Regions from separate parts of the Paucibacter sp. JuS9 genome, predicted to be linked through region 1. Evidence: predicted binding sites of a transcription regulator. Region 1 holds the regulator's gene; the other holds the start of a gene.
What was found. Region 1 encodes sigma-54, which starts transcription at its own class of promoters, with help from an activator protein. Its sites were predicted from a motif close to TGGCANGNAANCTGCTTT; they were not measured.

Region 1 (3,940 bases):
GCAGCGGCGGCACCGGGCCGCCCGAGCCGGCTTGAGGCCGACGGACTGCAGAAGACCTACGGCGTGCGCCGCGTGGTCAAGAACGTGCACCTGGCCGTGGACAGCGGTGAAGTCGTGGGCCTCCTGGGTCCCAACGGTGCCGGCAAGACCACCAGCTTCTACATGATCGTCGGCCTGGTGCGGGCGGACGCCGGCGAGATCCGGCTCGATGGCGAGGCGCTGGAGCGCCTGCCCATCCACCGCCGCTCGCGCCTCGGGCTGTCCTATCTGCCGCAGGAGGCTTCGATCTTCCGCAAGCTCACCGTCGAGGAAAACATCCGCGCCGTGCTGGAGCTGCAGCAGGACGAGAACGGCAAGCCCTGGACCAAGACCCGCATCAACGAGATGCTGGACAGCCTCCTGCACGAGCTCTCGATCGAGAAGCTGCGCGACAGCCCTGCACCCGCGCTCTCGGGCGGCGAGCGCCGCCGGGTCGAGATTGCCCGCGCCCTGGCCACGCAGCCGCGCTTCATCCTCCTGGACGAGCCCTTTGCCGGCGTGGACCCGATCGCCGTGCTCGAGATCCAACGCATCATCGGCTTCCTGAAGGCGCGCGGCATCGGTGTGCTGATCACCGATCACAACGTGCGCGAGACCCTGGGCATCTGCGACCGCGCCTACATCATCAGCGAGGGCGAGGTGCTGGCCGAAGGCACGCCCGACGAGCTGGTGGCCAACGCCGACGTGCGCAAGGTGTACCTCGGCGAACACTTCAAAATGTAGGCTGCTGGGGCTGCGCTGAGATGAAACCCACCCTGCAGGTACGGCTCAGTCAGCATCTGGCGCTGACGCCCCAGTTGCAGCAGTCGATCCGGCTGCTGCAGCTCTCCACACTGGAGCTGCACCAGGAAGTGGAGCAGATGCTGGCGCAGAACCCGCTGCTCGAGACCGACGAGGAATTCGGCAGCGCGGTCACCGCACCCGAGCTCAGCGAAGTCCGCGGCAACGCGTCCGACGAACCCGACTCGGCACCTTCAGGCGATGGTGAGGCCGCGAGCGAGATCAAGGCCGAGGACTTCGGCACCACCGAGCGCGAAGACTGGGAAAACGGCACCGAGGGCGACGACTTCGACGGCATCCGCGAGCTGCCCGGCAGCGCCAGCTCCAGCAGCGAAGACGGAGAAAGGCCCGAGACCGAGGCGCCGTCCATCAGCCTGCAGCAGCATCTGCAACAGCAGATGGCCGGCATGTCTTTCAGCAGCGAAGACCGCGCCGCGCTCCTGGTGCTGATCGAATCGCTGAACGACGACGGCTACCTGGCCGACCCGCTGGAAGAGATCGCCGCCTCGCTCGCCGGTGAAGACGACCCCGAGGCACTCGAGGAATTGCTGGAACGCCTGCAGGTGGCCTTGCGCTGGCTGCAGAGCATGGAGCCCACCGGTGTCGGCGCCCGGGACCTCTCCGAATGCCTGCTCCTGCAACTGCGCACGCGGCCGCGCAGCCAGGTGCAGGTGGTGGCCATCCTGATCTGCAAGAACCACCTGGAGCTGCTGGCCCGGCGCGACAGCAAGAAGCTGATGGCACTCACCGGCGCCGACGAACAGCTGCTGCGCGAGGCGCAGACGCTGATCCAGACACTGGAGCCCAAGCCGGGCCGGCCGTTTGCGCCAGGCGAGGCGGCGGCCGTGGTGCCGGACGTGATCGTCAGCAAGAGCGGCCGCGGATTCCGTGTGATGCTCAACCCCGAGGTCGCGCCCAAGCTGCGCATCAACGAGCTCTATGCCAATGCGCTGCGCGCCACGCGCGGCGGCATCAGCAACAGCGCGCTGGGCGGCCAATTGCAGGAGGCGCGCTGGTTCATCAAGAACATCCAGCAGCGCTTCGACACCATCCTGCGTGTCTCGCAGGCCATCGTCGAGCGGCAGAAGGGCTTCTTCCAGCATGGGGCGCTGGCGATGAAGCCGCTGGTGCTCAGAGAAATAGCCGACGAGCTGGGCCTGCATGAATCGACCATCTCGCGCGTGACCACGGCCAAGTACATGGCCACGCCGCATGGCACCTTCGAGCTGAAGTACTTCTTCGGGTCCGGCCTCAACACCGATGCCGGCGGCAATGCCTCCAGCACGGCGGTGCGCGCGCTGATCAAGCAGTTCGTCGACGCCGAAGACAACAACAAGCCGCTGTCCGACAGCGCCTTGTCCGACATGCTGGAAGAGCAGGGCATCCAGGTGGCGCGGCGCACGGTGGCCAAGTACCGCGAGGCGCTGAAAATTGCGCCGGCCAATCTGCGCAAGGCGCTTTGACGCGACTCTGACCTGGGGTCTGAGCGGGGGTCTGAACGGGGCCCTGAATGCCTGCCGCGCAGCGCGCTGCCAACGCATGACCCAGCGACTTGCTAGGACTTTGCCGCGTCAGTCGCCGCACCGCAACAGCGCCGGCACAAACGATCAAGGCGTTGATTGATGCGCCCTGAATCCGCCCGGGATAACCCGCAAAGTGGGTGACCGGAAACCTTGCTTCCCGGCCGATTCATCCGCTATTCAAAATTCCGATAGTTCGACGCACAAGCGTCATACATCGATTCGGACCCGTCCTCATAAGCTGGACTCCTCACAAGCGCAGGCGGGCCTCATCCGGGCCTTGCAAGCAGGCTTGTAGATCGCCGCCTCGTGAAGCCTCGGGGCGCTTGCGGTGAACACCAGTCAATGACAAAAAGTGCCGGCCAAGCCCGGTGACGGAGACAGCTTGTGAACAAGATTTCGAAACTGGCCTTGCGGCCGGATGGCCTGGCCCTGGCCGTTTCCATGGCCCTCACGCTGATGGCCAGCGAGGCCGCGATGGCTCAAGCGAGCACGACGCCCGTAGCGCCGGCCAAGCCCGCGGCCGAAGCGGCGCAAGGCGGTGAACAGGCCAAGGACAGCAAGGATGACAAGAAGCCGGCAGCGAAGGCCACGGCCGAGCTGAGCTCGGTGCTGGTGATCGGCACGCGGCTCTCGCAGCAGTCCAGCATCGACCGCAAGAAGCGCGCGGCCACGGCCACCGACTCGGTCGTGGCGGAAGACGTCGGTGCCTTCCCTGACCGCAATATCGGCGAAGCGATCTCGCGCATTGCCGGTGTGGCGCTGGACCGCGGCGACTTCGGCGAAGGCGTGAGCGTCTCGGTGCGCGGCACCGGCGCCGATCTCACGCGTGTGGAGATGGATGGCCAGGCCGTGCAGGCTGGTGGCGGCACCGACCTGCTGGGTGGTGGCGGTGGCCGCGGTGTCGAGTTCCGCGAGCTTTCGTCGGACCTGATCAAGAGCGTGGACGTGGTCAAGGGTTCGACCGCCGCGATGACCGAAGGCTCGCTCGGCGGCAGCATCATCATCAACACGCGGACCGGCCTGGACTTCAAGAAGCCCTATTACTCGCTGCGCGTGGCCGCCACCGAGAGCTCCCTGAACAGGAAGACCACGCCCAACCTGAACCTGGTGCTGGCCGACAAGTTCCTGGACAAGCGTCTGGGCGTGCTGGTCAACCTGAACAAGTCCAACTACAACAGCGAGAGCCATCAGCAGAGCAATGGCGGCGTCAACGGCCTGCAAGGCCTGTTGCGCCAGGCGGACTTCGACAACTCGCCGGAGAAGACCTTTGCCTTCAACCCGGCCACGGTCTCCAAGACCGACCCGACGGTCAACGCCACGTTCCTGGCCTCGCCGCTGACGGCCGGCGGCACCTTCAATGCAGCCACGCCGCTGGAGCTGATCACCAAATCGGCCGCTGCGCAGAGCAAGGCCGACTGCTTCACTGCCTTCCCCAATCTCACCACGGCGCAGACCAGCGCGATCAACGGCAGCACGGCGCGCACGCTGGCCATCAACCAGCGCAACAACGAACAGCTGAGCTGCCTGAACCAGTGGAACGACTACACGCCGGCGCTGATCCGCTCCTATGTGCGCGGCCAGGACGACCGTCGCCACGG
Region 2 (3,940 bases), 1.9 Mb from region 1:
GCTCTCACCCAGGCAGGAGACCGCAAGCAGGCCCGCCGCGCCTATGAAGCGGCATTGAAAAATGCACCCGGACTGGTCCAGGCCGAACTGGGCCTGGCTCGACTGGACATTGCCGACCGCGCCTTCCAGGCAGCCGGTACCCGACTGGAAGCATTGAACAGGGCCAACGACCGCGACGTCAACGTATTGATGGAGCTGGCAAACCTGGCCGAAGCGCAGAACAAGCGCAGCGAGCTTGAACGCTGGTTGACCAAGGCGGACGACGCAAGCGAGCTGTCTGAACTCCGCCCCCGCCTGGCCATGGTCCACAACCAGATTCAGAAGAGAGACTACCCGCAGGCCCTTGAAGCCTCCAAGAAGCTGCTGAGCAAGGCCCCCGAAGATGCGCAGGTTCTGACCCTTCATGGTCGAGTTCAACTGCTCAACGGCGACCTGGTGGGCGCTCGCAACACATTGTCGGCAGCCTCACGGCGAGCGGCAGTCGTTGTACCTACGCTGCTGGCAATCGCCGAATTGCAACTCGAGGCCAAGGATGTAGCCGGTGCCAACTATTCGGTCGAGAAGATCTTGAGCGTGGAGCCCAACCTGGTGCGCGCCCAGTCCCTGATGACCGGCGTGGAAATCATGCAGGGTGAACTTGGCAAGGCAGAGCGCCGCGCCCTGCAACTGACCCAGACACAGCCCAAACTGGCAGCCGGCCACCACCTGTTGGCTGATATCGCCCTGGCCAACCGCAAACCGGCCGCTGCGCTGGACTCGCTGCGGCGCGCCCACCAGCTGGAACCTACCAATCTCAGCCTGTTGCGCCTCTTCAGCCTGCAGCAGAGCCTGGAGGGCCTGCGTCCGGCGTCACAGCCGGTGGAGGCCTGGCTCAAGCAGCACCCTCGCGACAGCCTCGTGCTGAAGGCCCTTGGCGATGCGCAGGCACGCAACAAGGCCTTCGACGCTGCCAGCAAGACTTATGAGCGCGCCTTGCAAGTCAACGCCAACGATGCCGAGGCCCTGAACAGCCAGGCTTCCGTGCTGCTCGCCCAGCGCAACACACGCTCGATAGCCTTGGCACAGCGAGCGGTGCAGCTGGAGCCCGGCAATTCTCTCTACCTGGATACGCTGGGCTGGTCGGAGTTTCAGTTGGGCCAGGCCGAGCGCGCCTTGCCCCTGCTGCGCGACGCGCGCCTGCGCAACCCCGGCAATGCCGAAATTCGCACCCACCTGGCCGAGGTCCTGATCAAGCTCGGCCGCAAGGCTGAAGCGCGCGCGGAACTCGAGCCTGCCGCCGACAACAAGATCGACAAGGAATCGGCGGCCCGGGCCAGCGCCCTGCTCCAGACCCTCAAGTAGGGGGAGCTATTTCCGTCGGAACAATTTACAGTCGCCTCAAAGCAAGCCCCAGATCCACCAGTAAGTCGTTGATTTTCATAGACTCCCAAACACTGGCCCACAAATTGCTTCTTGCAAGATCATCAAGCCGCGCAGCGATTGCAGGGCCCAGCTGGAGAATTTAATGAACAAACAAACCATGCGTCTCATCCTGGCAACCGTAACCAGCCTGCTCGGACTGGTGAGCACCCAGAGCGCGCAAGCCGCTACAACCTGGAACGGTTCCTGGAACTACAGCAATTGCTCGACTGCCTCGGTTTCCTACGGAAACAGCTACTCCTGCACCGATTCGATGGCCCCGGCCGATGCCAAGATGGGCATCACGGCATGGTCGTCCGATCTGAGCCCCTCAGTACAGAACTTCGTCGCAGCGGCCGTCGCCCCCTGGGGTAGCAGCGCCGGCTTCGGCATCGTCAACACCGAAGAATGCGCTGGCAAGTCCAATGCGTCGGGTTGGAACATCTGCGACCCGGGCACCGGCCCTCATGCAGCCGACAACGTCGGTCAGCTGGAAGGCTTCCTGCTCAACTTCACCAACCCTGGTGAGACCGTGTCTGTGGCCCTGAACAGTGTCACCATGGGCTGGAACGGTACCGACAATCCCTCCGGTTCCTATACCGACTCCGACATCTCGGTGTTCTACTGGGTTGGCGGCTCCGGTGGCCCGACCATGGGCTCGATCAGTTCCAGCGGCCTGCCGGCCACGGCTGGTTCGACGGCCAATGGCTGGAAGTTGCTCAACCACTACAGCAATGTGGGCTCGGCCGAACCCGACACCATGAGCTTCGGCAACACTGGCGCAGGTGCAGTCAGCTCCAGCTGGTGGTTCGTGAGTGCCTCCAACTCGGCTTCCGCCATCGGCAACGATGCCTTCAAGCTGCTGACGGTCGCCGGTACCGGCACCAGCACCGGCAAGACGCCGGAGCCGGGCTCCCTGGCCCTGGCTGGCCTGGCACTGTTCGGCATGGTCGGTCTGCGCCGCAAGGCCAAGCAGCAAGCCTGAGCGTCGCACCTCTGCGCTTCGCATGAATCGGCCCTTCGGGGCCGATTTGCTTTGGCGCTCCACAAAAATCGGCCCTGAAGGGCCGATTGCCATTAATGCGCCAGGTTTGCTGCTTCCTCGGCCTCGCCATAGATGCCAACAACGGGCGGCCGGCCTTGCTGCACGCTGCCGCGGTACATGCCCTCGGTATTGAAGGGCAGGCTGACGGCGCCGTCCTTGCTGACCGCTATCAAGCCGCCCTGCCCGGCCACACGGCCGAGTTTCTCGAAAACGACCCGGCGTGCTGCCTCGTCGAGGCTCAGCCCCGCATACTCCATCAGCGCACCCACCTCGCGCGCCGCAGCCACGCGAATGAAGGCCTCGCCGGTGCCCGTGCAAGACACGGCGCAGCTGTCGTCACTGGCATAGCAGCCCGCGCCTATCAGCGGTGAGTCACCCACGCGGCCCGGCAGCTTGTTGGTCATGCCACCGGTTGAGGTGGCCGCGGCCAGGTGGCCGGCCGCATCAAGCGCCACCGCGCCGACAGTGCCGAACTTCTTGCTCTCCATGATGGGCGTCGACGCCTGACCGTCATGATCCAGCAGCGCACCCGCCGCCTCGGCTCTGGCTCGGCGCAACTGTTCCAGCCGCTGCGGCGTGCCGAACCAGCCGGGATCGACCATCTCCATCCCGAGCTTCTCTACATAGGCTTCGGCGGCAGCGCCAATGAAGAGCAGATGCTCGCCGCGCTCCATCACCGCCCGAGCCGCCAGCACCGGATTGCGCACGCGGCTGACGCCGGCCACTGCACCTGCTGCGAGCGTGTGGCCGTTCATCACGCTGGCGTCGAGCTCATGTCGCTCGTCGGCCGTGTACACCGCGCCTTTTCCGGCATTGAACAGCGGGCATTCTTCCAGCCGTCGCACGGCTTCGCAGACCACATCCATGGCGTCTCTGCCATTCGCCAGCATCTGCTCGCCGGCTTGCAGGATGCTGCGCAATTCGGCGCGGTACTGCTGCTCCATCTCGGGTGACATCTTGCTGCGCAGCAAGGTGCCGGCGCCGCCGTGGATGGCAAGAACAGGTAGGGGCATGGCGTCGTGTCTCGAGCTTGTTGATGGCTGGGCAGTGTAGGCAAGCCCGCCCTGTCTCGACAGAGACAAGGAAAATGCGAACGCTCGTGCTAAAAATCGGCATCGCCCGCAGCATGCGGGTCGCAATGGATGGAGACGCCGTCATGGACCTGAACTTCACAGCCGAGGAACTGGCCTTCCGTGCCGAGATCCGGCAATGGGTGGCCGCCAATCTGCCGGCCGACATCAGCCACAAGGTGCACAACGCGCTGCGCCTCAACAAGGACGATCTGCAGCGCTGGGCCAAGCTCCTGGGCAAGCAGGGCTGGCATGGCTGGGCCTGGCCCAAGCAGTTCGGCGGCCCGGGCTGGAACGCGGTGCAGCGCCATCTGTTCGAAGAAGAATGCGCCCTGGCCGGCGCGCCCCGCATCGTGCCCTTCGGCCCGGTGATGGTGGCGCCGGTGATCATGGCCTTCGGCACGCCCGAGCAGCAGCAACGTCACCT

Region 2: a site for sigma-54 is predicted at 1,435-1,452, ahead of ABT392_RS09690 (PEP-CTERM sorting domain-containing protein). Genes of this name have one in related genera too.

What each region holds. Positions count from the first base shown of each region.
Region 1 covers NZ_CP194172.1:4,104,814-4,108,753, forward strand. Annotated here, with positions in the region: gene lptB (LPS export ABC transporter ATP-binding protein) at 1-762, shown strand, start outside; gene ABT392_RS18255 (RNA polymerase factor sigma-54) at 783-2,282, shown strand; gene ABT392_RS18260 (TonB-dependent receptor) at 2,727-3,940, shown strand, end outside.
Region 2 covers NZ_CP194172.1:2,181,164-2,185,103, forward strand. Annotated here, with positions in the region: gene prsT (XrtA/PEP-CTERM system TPR-repeat protein PrsT) at 1-1,341, shown strand, start outside; gene ABT392_RS09690 (PEP-CTERM sorting domain-containing protein) at 1,505-2,383, shown strand; gene ABT392_RS09695 (isoaspartyl peptidase/L-asparaginase family protein) at 2,476-3,456, opposite strand; gene ABT392_RS09700 (acyl-CoA dehydrogenase family protein) at 3,600-3,940, shown strand, end outside.